Regions from separate parts of the Kitasatospora sp. NPDC088160 genome, predicted to be linked through region 2. Evidence: riboswitches for the same ligand, from Rfam matches in the RefSeq annotation. Region 2 holds a riboswitch; each other region holds the start of a gene.

Region 1 (3,209 bases), on a different contig from region 2:
GACGGTGGTGGCCCGGGTGGCGCCGGTGGCGGTGGTGCCGTCCAGGCTGACCTGCCAGGTGGAGGAGCCGCTGTTGGCCGTGCCGTTGATCGCGGTGACGGTGTCGCCGCCGGTGGACGGGGCGACCGAGGTGACGCAGCCGCTCGGGGCGGCGCCGGCGGCCGCGTCGAGGACGTCGCCGAGGGTCGCGGTGGTGCCGGTCGGGGTGAGGGTGGCGGCGCAGACCTTGAGCGCGCCGGTGCCGTCGTCGATGACCAGCGCGAGCTTGGCGGCGGTGCCGGGGACGAAGGCGGTGGCGGCGGCCCAGGCGGGCTCGCCGGTGGTGGTCGGGGTCGGCGGGGTGGCGGTGAAGCCGGCGCCGGCGACGGCGCGCAGGCCGTCGACGGAGGCGTAGGGGGAGGGGGTGGTGTCGGTGGGCAGGTACTTGAAGCCGCCGCCGGGCTTGAACTGCTGGGCGATCAGGAAGTCGACGGGGCTCTTGCCGGTGCCGCTGGTGAAGTCGGTGCCCTGGGGGTTGATGCCGCAGGCGTTGAGGCCGGAGACGGCCCAGCCGTTGGAGTCGGTGTTGACGCCGAACATGGCGTTGAAGGCGCCGGAGGCGGTGAGCTTGCCCTTGAGGAAGTTCTTGGCGGCGACGATCGCCGGGTCGGTGGCGGCGACGCCCCCGGTGCAGAGCGAGGCCATGGCGGCGCCGGTCATGTCGATGTCGCTGCCCTGGGCGAGGGCGTTCGGGTCGCCCGCGGCCTTGCTGAAGTTCCAGCCGCCATCGTTGTGCTGGTTGGCGCGCACCGCGGTGACGGAGGTGTCGAGCAGCGGCTGCGGGACGCGAGGGCTGCCGGCCTGGGTTTTGGCGCCCGCGAGGGCGAGGAGGCCGAAGACGGTGCCGTTGAAGTTGGCGGACGGGCCGTAGTAGCCGGGTTCGGCGGTCTGCCAGTAGGCGGCGAGGTCGGCGACGAGGTTGCGGCCCGGGCCGACCCGGGCGGGGTCGATGCCGGCGGCGTAGGCGTTGAGGATGCCGCGCTCGTAGTCCGTGACGACCGGCGAGGCGCTCGGCCAGCCGGGGGCGGCGAGCTGGCCGCGGTAGACCAGGCGGGCGTTCTTGGTGGGGTCGCCGCCGGGGGTGACGTCCGCGGCGGCCGTGCCGGCGGCCGCGAGTGCGCTGAACGCCCACTCGTTGGAGAGCCCGCCGCCGGTGACGTAGCTGCCGTCGGCGGCCTGGAGCGACTTCAGGTAGGTGACGCCGGTGCTCTTCGAGGTGGCTATCTGGGTCGGGCTGGCCGTCGCGTGGGCGGGGACGGCGGAGAGCAGGAGCGCGCCGGCCGTCAGGGCGACGGTGACGGCGGAGGCGGCGCGGGCAGGGGTGGTCCGCGAGGGGGCGAGGAGGGACACGGGACAGGCTCCTTGGGGTGGCGGGCGCCGACCCTGCCCCGGAGTTCCGGCGTCCGTTCGAGGGCGCGCGACGGCCGGAGCGGTCGCCGCCCGGATCGCGTGGGCCGGCTTTCGCCATGGTGCGTGGCCGGGCGGGCATCCGGGCTCGGGGCAGCACGATCGCCACCCCACACCGCTGCGCGTCAGCCCCGGATTCGCACCGGGTTCCCCCGCTCGGCCACCGCGGACGCTACCGCACGGCGCACCGGCCGACGAGGTGATGTGATCGACGTGACGGACCGTTGACTCCCGTTCGGCCGTCGTGGTCTGATGAACCGATTTTTTGCCCTCGGCATTCAGGGGAAGCCGGTCCAACTCCGGCGCTGACCCGCAACCGTGGACCCACCTGTGGTGGGTGAGCCGGAATGCCTGGACCGGGGGCCCTGTTCACAGAGCACTTGCGTCGTCGCGGACTACGACGCGGTCCGGACGGTCCCTGCCCAGGGGACCGTCGGCTGCGCCGTTGCGTCCCACGTCGACCGACCAGGGAGTCGTCGTGAGGGTCAGCAGCAGTCGCACACGTCACAGGAACCGGGACCTCGCCTCCTTGGTGGTCGCCGGTGCTGTCGCGGTCGCCGCCTGCGGAAGCGTCCTGTTCGGGCGCCCCGGCACCGCGGCCGCCGACCCGATCGAGCGGTGCACGGCGACGACGGGCGCGATCGTCGCCGTCGACTTCACGCACTGGGGCGGCGGTGTCGTCCGGGGCTGCGACGCCCACCCCACGACCGGGATGAACCTGCTGCACGCCGCCGGCTTCACCACCGCCGGAACCGAGCACGACGGACCCGCCTTCATCTGCCGACTCGGAACCGGGACCTTCAACAGCGGCACCCAGTACCCGACGCCGGCCGAGGAACCCTGCGTCAACACCCCGCAGGCCACCGCGTACTGGTCGTACTGGATCGCCGAACCCGGCCAACAGGCCTGGTCCTACAGCCGGTTCGGCGCCGGGACGCAGAAGCCCAAGCCCGGCGAGGTCGAGGCCTGGGTGTACGGCGGCACCGACATCGGCGGCACCAGCGGGGCACCGGGCTTCACGCCGGACTCCGTCCGGGCGAAGAGCGGTGGTTCGCCGGCTTCGCCGTCCGCCTCGCCGTCGCCCTCGGCGACCCTGACCCCGACTCCGACCTCGACCCCGACTCCGACCGGGCCGTCCGCCGCCGGTGACCCGGCGGCCGCCGCGGCCTGGCTGGCCCGCCAACTCGTCGGCGGCGACCACATGGAGAACTGGGCCGTCGAGGGGCCGGACTACCCCCGGACCGCCCTCACCGCCATCGCCCTCGCCGCCGCCGGCACGCAGGACCCGGCGCTGCGCAGGACGGTCGCCTTCCTCTCCGCTCACACCGACGCCTTCCTCCACCCCGACGGACCGGCCGGCCGGCCCGATGCGAGGGCCGCCGCACTGCTGGCCCTCGTCGCCGAGAGCACCGGTGGCGATCCCCGGGCCTTCGGCGGCCGGGACCTGATCGCCGCGCTCACCGGCCATGTCTGCACGGCGGCGGGGGAGAACGGCAAGTGCACCGCCGCCGGGGACTTCCTCGGCGCGGCCTCGCCCTGGGTTCAGTCCCTCGGCGTCATCGCCCTCCAGCGCGCCGGCGTCACGCCACCCGCCCCGGCGCTCGCCCGCTTCACGGCGCTCCAGTGCGCCGACGGCGGGGTGGCCGGATCGATGATCGTCGCTGGCGACCACTGCGAGTCCGACCCGCTCACCACCGGCCTCGCGGTCCTCGCCCTGCGTACGGCGCCCGGGTACGAGACGGCCGCGAGGAAGGCTTCGGACC
Region 2 (3,209 bases):
TCAGCAGCACCGGGTTCATCGCCGCCTCCGGCTCCACCCTGGCCGCCTGCGCCTGCATCGCCTGCGCCCGGCCGATCTCGGCGCCGTCGGCGGTGACGAAGGAGTTCAGCGACATGTTCTGCGCCTTGAACGGCGCGACCCGCACCCCCTGCCGGGCCAGCCAGCGGCAGATGCCCGCGGTCACCACACTCTTGCCCGCGTCCGAGGTCGTCCCCGCGACCAGCAGTGCGTTGCTCATGCCCTTCCCCTCCACCGTGTCGTCAGCAAGCGCAGCGCGACGTGCCCCGCGACCGTCGTACCCAGGGCCAGCGCGCCCACCCGCCGGGAGAGCACGCAGGCCCGCTCGATGTCGTCCGCCGTCACCGGCCGCAACTCCGCGCCCAGCACCGGCCGGTGCTCCACCCGCTCCCCGTACTGGAGGGTCCCGCCCAGCCGGACGCCCACCGCGCCCGCGAAGGCCGCCTCCGCCTGGCCCGCGTTCGGGCTCGGGTGCGCCGAACCGTCCCGCCGCCAGACCCGCCAGGCCGTTTTCGGCTGCGGCGCGGCGGCCACCGTGAGCAGAGCCGTCAGCCGGGCGCCCGGCCAGCCCGCCACGTCGTCCAGCCGGGCCGAGGCCCAGCCGAACCGGGCGTACCGCGGCGAGCGGTGGCCGACCATCGCGTCCAGCGTGTTCACCGCGCGGAACGCCAGCAGCCCCGGGGTGCCCGCCAGCGTGCCCCAGACCAGCGCGTTCACCACGGCGTCCGCCGTGTTCTCGGCCACCGACTCGACCACCGCGCGGGCGATCTGAGGCCCGTCCAGCGCGCTCGGGTCCCGCCCGCACAGGTGCGGCAGCCGCTCCCGCGCGGCCGCCAGGTCGCCCGTGGCCAGCGACCGGCCGATGGTGCGCGCTTCCCGGGTCAGCGAGGTGCCGCCCAGCACCGTCCAGGTCGCGGCGGCCGCCAGCGCGGCCCGGCCCAGCGGACGCCGGCCCACCGTACGGTCCAGGGCCACCGCGCCGGCCGCGACCGCGCCGACGCACAGCGCCGTGTACCCGGCGCCGGCCACCCGGTCGTCCTGCCACACCCGCCGCTCCAGCCGGGTCGCCGCACCGCCGAAGACGGCCACCGGGTGGCCGCGCCGGGGGTCGGCGAAGCGGGCGTCCGCGGCGAAGCCCGCGGCGGCGCCGAGCGCGAACGCGGCGGCGCGGGTCAGCGGGCGCACGGCGGGTTCGGCGGAAGGCCGCGTGGGGTCCGGCGGGGCGGGGCAGCCTGCATCGCGTGCGTGTCCTCACTCAGGGTCCGCGCCCTGGATCGACGTACCGGGGGCGAGAGTCTCCTGGCTTCCGGGTCGGACACACCCCCGGGCCTTCCAGCGGCTTCTGACGGTCCGCCGTGGCAATGTTCCGAGCGTGCTCCCCGGTGACAGTGGCGGGACCGCGCCGGACTCGCACCGGCTTCCTCTGCATGCCTCCGTTTGGCCCCAGGATCCCATCACGCGGCCGAACCGGGAGTCAACCGAGGTCACGGAGGGGTTGGTCACACCTCGGAGCCCCGTCGCCACCTCCGATCCGCCCGCCCCGCCCTGCCTGACGCCCGCCCAGCCCGAGGCCCCGCCGTGCCCCGGACGGCCCAGCCCGGTGGCCGCCCGCGCGGCCCCCCGGTGAACTGGTGCCCGGACACCGCCCGGACACCGTCCGGTCCAAGACCAGCAGAGCGGGGAGCGATATGCGTTGGGGAACCGCGGCCGTCGTGGCGGCCGCCGTCGTCGGCGCCGGGGCCGCCGGGGCCGCCGTCCTGGTGATCGGCCGCCGGGCCTCCGAACGGCTGGTCCACCCGGCGAGCGCCGCCCGGGAGTCCGGCCCCGTCCTGGTGCGGAGCCTCGCCGCGGGCCGGATCACCTTCAACCGCCGCCCCGAGAGCCTGCGCCCCGGCCGCTGGGCCGTGGAATGGGACGACCACGGCCACGCCGTCGTCGAGGAGGTCCTGCACAGCGACGAGAACGGCGTCACCCGCCGCCTCGTCCGCGCGGACCGGGGCACCCTCACCCCCGGCACCGAGGTCCGCTTCACCCCCCGCGTCCACCTCGGCGACCCCACCGAGGCGCTCGGCCTCCCCTTCACCGACACCGCCGCCGACGGCGAACTCGGCGCCCTCCCCGCCTGGCGCCTCGACGGCAAACGCGGCACCTGGGTGATCCTCGTCCACGGCCCCGGCGCCGACCGGCAGCAGACCCTCCCGGTCCTCCCCGTCCTCGACCGCCTCGCCCTGCCCGCCCTCGCCGTCACCTACCGCGGCGACCAGGGCGCCCCGGCCTCGCCGGACGGGCTCGGCCACTTCGGCGAGACCGAGTGGCGCGACGTCGAGTCGGCGGTACGGCTCGCCCTCGACAGCGGCGCCGGCCGGGTCATCCTGTACGGCTGGTCCCTCGGCGCCACCATGGCCCTCCAGACGGCCTCCCGCTCCGCCTGGGCCCATGCCATCAGCGGCCTCGTCCTGGACTCGCCGGTCCTCGACCTGCCCGCCACCGCCCGCCGCGGCGCCGCCCGGGCCGGCTACACCGGCGCCGCCGCCGAGCTCGGCGCCCTCGCCGCCGAGGGCCGCACCGGCGTCGACCTCGCCGACTTCGGCCGCATCGCCGAGGGCGCCGACCTGCGCGTCCCCACCCTCCTCCTGCACAGCCCCGACGACCAGGTCGCCCCCTTCCGCGCCGCCGAGCGCCTCGCCGCCGCCCGCCCCGGTGTGGTCAGCCTCCGCCCTTTCCCGGGCGCCGACCACGCCACCCTCTGGAACTCCGCCCCCACCCACTACACCGAACTCCTCCGCCGCTGGCTCACCCCCCTTCTCTGAACCCAGCCCCCCCCGCGTGAGAAGTCACACCCGCGGGGCCTCCGTACGGAACCCGGACCTCACCTGTCGGCCACGGAGTGTGACCGGTCGGGCGGGTAGCGCGACCGTCGCCGCAAGGGTTGAGCCGTGATGGCATGACCCCGCCACCTGTTTCCGGCCAGGCGGTTTGCCTCTGTTGCCCGATTGTTGCCCGATCTTGGGGAGGTGCCGTCGACGGCCGCCCGTCCGTACAGCCAACCGGATGTGACAGAAGGCCGGTACAAGGGGAAGACTGCTCGACGTGACGTCTCGGAATCCGCGCGACCGTGATGCCCCGCTCCCTCCGACGATCGGTACTGGTGCGACGGTGACCCGTCTCCCCGGTACGGCCCACCGGCCCGC
Region 3 (3,209 bases), on a different contig from region 2:
GACGCCGAGCTCCTTGAGCTCGCGCACCAGGTACGGGTTGACCTGGAGGAACTCGCCGGACAGCGTCTCGCGCTTGAACAGGTTGGAGACCTGCGGCTCGATGCACTCGTAGACGCCGGCGATGGACGCGATGGTCGCGGTCGGCGCGATGGCCAGCAGCAGCGAGTTGCGCAGGCCGGTCTCGGCGATGCGGGCGCGCAGCGCGGTCCAGCGGTCGGCCCACTGCGGGGCGGCCGTCGGGAAGTGGTCGATGTGCAGCTCGCCGCGGGCGGCGCGGGTCTCGCCGTAGGCCTCGTGGCGGCCCAGCTGCTCGGCCAGGTCGGCGGAGCGCTCGTACGCGGTGAGCATGATGCGCTCGGCGATGAGGGTGGACAGCCGCGCGGCCTCGGCGGAGTCGAAGTCGATCCGCAGCTTGAAGAAGACGTCCTGGAGGCCCATCACGCCGAGGCCGACCGGGCGCCAGCGGGAGTTGGAGGTGCCGGCCTCGGTGGTCGGGTAGAAGTTGATGTCCACCACGCGGTCGAGGAACGTCACGGCGGTGCGGACGGTGGCGTCGAGGCGCTCCCAGTCCATGGCGCCGAGCAGGTCGTCGACGGAGGCCCCCGGGGCGACGTGGGCGCCGAGGTTGACCGAGCCGAGGTTGCAGACGGCGGTCTCGGAGTCGTCCGTGACCTCCAGGATCTCGGTGCACAGGTTCGAGGAGTGCACCGTGCGGCCGGGCAGCGCGGTCTGGTTGGCGGCGCGGTTGGAGGCGTCCTTGAAGGTCATCCAGCCGTTGCCGGTCTGCGCCAGGGTGCGCATCATCCGGGCGTACAGGGTCTGCGCGGGGATGGTGCGCACGGCCTTGCCGGCCAGCTCGGCCTTGCGGTAGGCCTCGTCGAAGTCGGAGCCCCACAGGTCGACGAGCTCGGGCACGTCGGCGGGGGAGAACAGCGACCAGTCCTCGTTGGCGTTGACCCGGCGCATGAACTCGTCCGGGATCCAGTGCGCCAGGTTGAGGTTGTGGGTGCGCCGCGCCTCCTCGCCGGTGTTGTCGCGGAGCTCCAGGAACTCCTCGATGTCGGCGTGCCAGGTCTCCAGGTAGACGCAGGCCGCGCCCTTGCGGCGGCCGCCCTGGTTGACGGCGGCGACCGAGGAGTCGAGGGTGCGCAGGAACGGGACGATGCCGTTGGACTTGCCGTTGGTGCCGCGGATCAGGCTGCCGCGCGAGCGGATGCGCGAGTAGGACAGGCCGATGCCGCCGGCGTGCTTGGACAGCCGGGCGATCTGCGCGTAGCGGTTGTAGATCGAGTCCAGGTTGTCCAGCGGGGAGTCGAGCAGGTAGCAGCTCGACATCTGCGGGTGCCGGGTGCCGGAGTTGAACAGGGTCGGCGAGGAGGTCAGGTACTCCAGCCGGCTCATCAGGCCGTACAGCTCGGCGACCTCCCGCACCGACTGCTCGCTGTCGCCGACCGCCAGGCCGCAGGCGACGCGGAGCAGGAAGTGCTGCGGGGTCTCGATGACCTTGCGGGTGATCGGGTGGCGCAGCAGGTAGCGGGACTGCACGGTGCGCAGGCCGAAGTACTCGAAGCGGTCGTCGCCGTGCGCGTCGATCAGCGCGTCCAGGGCGGCGGCGTGCTTGGTGACGAAGGCGGCGGTGGTGCCGCCGATCAGGCCCTCGGCGTGGCCGACGGCGATCGAGGCGGCGAAGGAGCGCGAGCCCTGGCTGTTCGCCTCGTCGACGATCTCCAGGGCGAGCAGCCGGGCGGCCAGCTTCGAGTACTGGGGGTCCTCGGCGATCATCGACGCGGCGGCGTCCACGGCCAGCCCGCGCAGCTCGGCGAAGTCCGAGCCGGCGTGGCGGCCGCGCAGCGCGGCGGCGGCGACATGGCCGGGGTCCACCTGGGGGAGATCGACGCTGCGGTCGGTGAGCAGCCGAAGGAGCGCGCCGCCGGGGTCGGAGACCGTCGGGTCGGTGGGGGCGGGGCCGGTGCCCTGGGCGGGCAGGGTGGCTGAGGCAGCGGTGGTCAAGGCGCTCTCTCCTGGCGGCGATCGGCGGCGGTGATCGGGGGGTACCGGGCCGTTCGGGGCAGGGGAGCACGGCACGTACGCAGGAAGCGTCGCGCGACAGTGGCGTCCCCGGCCCGCCCGCGAGGCCCGGAAGGTAGTTCTCGTGCTGGCGCGGCCTCTGCGGGAGGGCCCGTGCGCACACCGTCGGCAGGTACTCGGACTCGCGGGGCGGCTACTGGTAGCCGCCCGCTCACCGCTGCGGGGCAGTCCCGGATTCGCACCGGGTTCCCCTGCATCGACAGCAGGATTGAGCATACATCTAGTGGTGTCTCTCTGATGCGACCCCACATGTAGTACGGCGCGGTGTGTCGGAGCGATAACCGGTGGTGCCGGGAGGGGGCGGGTCGTGGCCTTGGGGCGCCTCGGATCCGGGCTCCCGACGCCCTGATTCCGGGCCCCGGCGTCCTGGTTTCGATACGGAACGGTCACCGGGCGGACCGGTTGCCGCGGGCATGCCCTACGATCTGGGCGCATGAGCGAGCGAAGCGCCGAGGGGCGCGTTTCGCGAAGCGATCATCGAGCGAAGCGAGGGGGCGCGTGAGCGACGGAACTGGCGCACCCGGGCAGGGTCCGCAGGGAACGCCTCCCCCCGGGCCGGGGGACGCGCACGGTCAGCAGCCGCCGGTGGTGCCCGGTCCGGTGTTGCCGCCGAGCGGGGGCTTCGGGCCGCCGCCGGCCTCGTACGGGCCTCCGGTGCCGCCCGCGCAGCCGGTGGCGCAGCCCGGTCCGCCGGGGCAGCCTCCGCTGCCGCAGCCGGGACCGCCAGGGCAGCAGCTGCCGCCGCAGTGGCAGCCGAACCCCCAGGCGCACCCCCAGCCGCATCCCCAGCCGCATCCGCAGCCGTACCCGCAGCCCCAGGCGCCGCAGCGCGCCGAGCCGAACTGGGAGGCGCTGGCGGACCGCAACGCGGCGGACGGCAAGCGCCGCCGCCGACTGCGGGCCCTCGGCGTGGCGGTCGCGGTCGTCCTGGTCGGCGGCCTGATCGCGGGCGGGGCGGTGCTGCTGACGAAGGGCGGCGGCGACAAGCCGGTCGCCGGGCCGATCGCCTCGGCCTCCAACCGGCCGTCCTCCGCCGCATCGGGTGCCGCCCGGAGTGCCGCGCCGAGTGCCGCCGCAACCCCGGGCGGGAACCCGTCCGGCACCCCGGGCGGAGCGCCGGA
Region 4 (3,209 bases), on a different contig from region 2:
CCCGCGCAGGCCGCCCGGTGAGTGCCGTCCGGATCCCCGGCCGGGCCCGCGTCGTCGCGGCCCTGGCCGCCTTCATCGGCCTGGTCGCCTTCACCTGGCCGTTCGTCGTCGCCCCCGGAAAGTTCGGCTCCTCCTACGCCCCGCCGCTGATCTTCGGCGCCCTGCTGGTCCTGGTGCTCGCCGTCGTCATCGCGGAGATCGCGGCCGGCGGCATCGACGCCAAGGCCCTCGCCATGCTCGGCGTCCTGTCGGCCGTCAACGCCGGGCTGCGCCCGCTCGGCGCCGGCACCGCCGGAGTGGAGACGGTCTTCTTCGTCCTCGTCCTGGCCGGCCGGGTCTTCGGCCCGGGCTTCGGCTTCACCCTCGGCTGCACCTCGCTGTTCGCCTCCGCGCTGCTCACCGGCGGCGTCGGCCCCTGGATGCCGTACCAGATGTTCGGCTGCGCGTTCGTCGGCATGCTCGCCGGGCTCCTGCCGAGAACCCGGCGGCGGCGCTGGGAGGTCCCGATGCTGGCCGCGTACGGGGCGTTCTCCGGGTACCTCTTCGGCTTCCTCCTCAACCTCTCCTTCTGGCCGTTCTCCACCGACCCGAACAGTTCCATCGCCTACCTGCCGGGGCTGCCCTTCACCGAGCAGTGGCACCGCTACCTGCTCTTCGACCTCGCCACCTCGCTCGGCTGGGACACCGGCCGTGCCGTCACCACCTTCACCGCCGTGCTCGTCGTCGGCCCGGCCGTCCTCACCGTCTTCCGCCGCGCGGCCCGCCGCGCCAACTTCGAGCCCATGGTGCGCTTCGAGGCCCCGGACGGTCGACGAGTCACCGCGAACGACACCGCGAACGGCTCCGCCATCGGCTCCGCGAGCGGCGAGGGAGTCTCACCATGCGGACGGCTTCCGTGAATTCCGCGTCGGCCCCGGCGGTTTGCCCCTAAGCTGGCGACGCAGCTGGTTCGTCCTGCCCGCCAGGCAGGACGTCGCAAGAGGGAACCCGGTGGGAATCCGGGACTGCCCCGCAGCGGTGAGTGGGAACGACCGCCGTCATACGCACTGGACCCGGGACGGGTCTGGGAAGCGATGGCCAGTAGGTACCGGACGCCAACAGGCCCGGTGCGCCCACGAGTCCGAAGACCTGCCCGTTGCCCGCCCGCGGACCGTTCCGCGTGCGGATATCCCGGTGACCTCGTGGGCGGGTCGGCGACCATACCAGGCGGGTCCGGCACGCGCATCGACGTGAGCCGCCGCCCGGTTCGTCATCCCTTCGCGCTCTCGTCCCGTCCCCGGGTACTTGAGGAGCCAGACTCGCGAAGGAGAGTCCCTTGACCACGAAGTCCGCAGCCGCGGCAACCAGGGCCACCGTGTACGGCTACCCCCGGCAGGGCCAGGGCCGGGAGCTGAAGAAGGCCATCGAGGGCTACTGGAAGGGCACGGTCACCGCCGACGCCCTGCGGGAGACGGCGGTCGGCCTGCGCCGGGAGAACTGGGCGCAGCTCGCCCAGGCCGGGGCCTCGGAAGTGCCCACCGGCGACTTCTCGCTCTACGACCACGTACTGGACACCACGGTCGCCGTCGGCGCGATCCCGGCCCGCCACCGGGCGGCCGTCGAGGCGGACGCGCTGGACGGCTACTTCGCCATGGCGCGCGGCACCCAGGAGGTCGCGCCGCTGGAGATGACCAAGTGGTTCGACACCAACTACCACTACCTGGTGCCCGAACTCGGCCCGGACACCGTCTTCACCGCGAACCCGGCCAAGGCCGTCGGGGAGTTTCGGGAGGCGCTGGCGCTCGGCCACACCGCACGCCCCGTGCTGGTCGGCCCCCTCACCTACCTGCTGCTCGCCAAGCCCGCCCCCGGTGTCGCCGAGGACTTCCAGCCGATCACCCTGCTGGACCGGCTGCTGCCCGTCTACGCGCAGCTGCTGGCGGACCTGAAGGCGGCCGGCGCCGAGTGGGTGCAGCTGGACGAGCCCGCGCTGGTGCAGGACCGCACCCCGGCCGAGCTGAACGCCGCCGCCCGCGCCTACCGTGAGCTGGGCGGCCTTGCGGACCGTCCGAAGCTGCTGGTCGCGAGCTACTTCGACCGCCTGGGTGAGGCCCTGCCGGTGCTGGCCAAGGCCCCGGTCGAGGGCCTGGCGCTGGACTTCACGGGGCCCGCCGCGGCGAACCTGGACGATCTGGCCGCCGTCGGCGGGCTGCCCGGCAAGCGGCTGGTCGCCGGGGTGGTCGACGGGCGCAACATCTGGATCAACGACCTGGAGAAGTCGCTGGCCACCCTGGCGACCCTGCTGGGCCTCGCCGAGCGGGTCGACGTCGCGCCGTCCTGCTCCCTCCTGCACGTGCCGTTGGACGCCGCCGCCGAACGCGACGTCGACCCGCAGATCCTGCGCTGGCTCGCCTTCGCCAAGCAGAAGGCCAGGGAGGTGGCGCTGCTGGCCCGGGGCCTGCGCGAGGGCACGGGGGCGATCGCCGCCGACCTGGCCGCCAACCGCGCCGACCTCGCCTCGCGCGCCAACTCGCCGATCACCCACGACCCGGCGGTGCGCGCCCGTACCGCCGCCGTCACCGCCGACGACGCCCGCCGCGCCCAGGCCTACCCGCAGCGGGCCGAGGCCCAGCGCGCCCGGCTCGGCCTGCCACTGCTGCCGACCACCACCATCGGCTCGTTCCCGCAGACCTCCGAACTGCGGGTCGCGCGGGCCGATCTCACGGCGGGCCGGATCGACGCCCCGGCCTACCGCGAGCGCATCGAGGCGGAGGTCCGGGAGGTCATCGCCTTCCAGGAGAAGGCCGGACTGGACGTCCTGGTGCACGGCGAGCCCGAGCGCAACGACATGGTCCAGTACTTCGCCGAACAGCTCACCGGCTACCTCGCCACCCGGCACGGCTGGGTGCAGTCCTACGGCACCCGGTACGTGCGCCCGCCGGTCCTGGCCGGGGACATCTCCCGCCCGCACCCGATGACCGTCGACTGGTTCGGCTACGCGCAGGGCCTGACCGACCGCCCGGTCAAGGGCATGCTCACCGGCCCCGTCACGATGCTCGCCTGGTCCTTCGTCCGCGACGACCAGCCGCTCGGCGACACCGCCCGCCAGGTCGCCCTCGCCCTGCGCGACGAGGTCACCGACCTGGAGGCCGCCGGCGCGGCCGTCGTCCAGGTCGACGAGCCGGCCCTGCGCGAGACCCTGCCGCTGCGCGCCGCCGACCGCCCGGCGT

Evidence for each region. A riboswitch is a leader RNA that binds a small molecule or an ion and turns the genes downstream of it on or off. The one in region 2 is predicted to bind cobalamin.
Region 1: it holds a riboswitch for cobalamin, as region 2 does, so the genes downstream of both, ACIOGZ_RS24900 (prenyltransferase/squalene oxidase repeat-containing protein) here and ACIOGZ_RS18635 (cobalamin biosynthesis protein) in region 2, are expected to answer to the same signal.
Region 3: it holds a riboswitch for cobalamin, as region 2 does, so the genes downstream of both, ACIOGZ_RS31690 (ribonucleoside-diphosphate reductase subunit alpha) here and ACIOGZ_RS18635 (cobalamin biosynthesis protein) in region 2, are expected to answer to the same signal.
Region 4: it holds a riboswitch for cobalamin, as region 2 does, so the genes downstream of both, metE (5-methyltetrahydropteroyltriglutamate--homocysteine S-methyltransferase) here and ACIOGZ_RS18635 (cobalamin biosynthesis protein) in region 2, are expected to answer to the same signal.

What each region holds. Positions count from the first base shown of each region.
Region 1 is NZ_JBIUSS010000016.1:126,839-130,047, forward strand. It holds gene ACIOGZ_RS24895 (hypothetical protein) at 1-1,389, opposite strand, end outside; cobalamin riboswitch at 1,523-1,599, opposite strand; cobalamin riboswitch at 1,677-1,820, shown strand; gene ACIOGZ_RS24900 (prenyltransferase/squalene oxidase repeat-containing protein) at 1,925-3,209, shown strand, end outside.
Region 2 is NZ_JBIUSS010000011.1:73,114-76,322, reverse strand. It holds gene ACIOGZ_RS18640 (cobyric acid synthase) at 1-238, opposite strand, end outside; gene ACIOGZ_RS18635 (cobalamin biosynthesis protein) at 235-1,203, opposite strand; cobalamin riboswitch at 1,311-1,443, opposite strand; gene ACIOGZ_RS18630 (alpha/beta hydrolase family protein) at 1,707-2,828, shown strand; gene ACIOGZ_RS18625 (hypothetical protein) at 3,175-3,209, shown strand, end outside.
Region 3 is NZ_JBIUSS010000023.1:145,961-149,169, reverse strand. It holds gene ACIOGZ_RS31690 (ribonucleoside-diphosphate reductase subunit alpha) at 1-1,986, opposite strand, end outside; cobalamin riboswitch at 2,178-2,321, opposite strand; gene ACIOGZ_RS31685 (hypothetical protein) at 2,743-3,209, shown strand, end outside.
Region 4 is NZ_JBIUSS010000016.1:135,830-139,038, forward strand. It holds gene ACIOGZ_RS24915 (ATP-binding cassette domain-containing protein) at 1-21, shown strand, start outside; gene ACIOGZ_RS24920 (ECF transporter S component) at 18-899, shown strand; cobalamin riboswitch at 929-1,151, shown strand; gene metE (5-methyltetrahydropteroyltriglutamate--homocysteine S-methyltransferase) at 1,316-3,209, shown strand, end outside.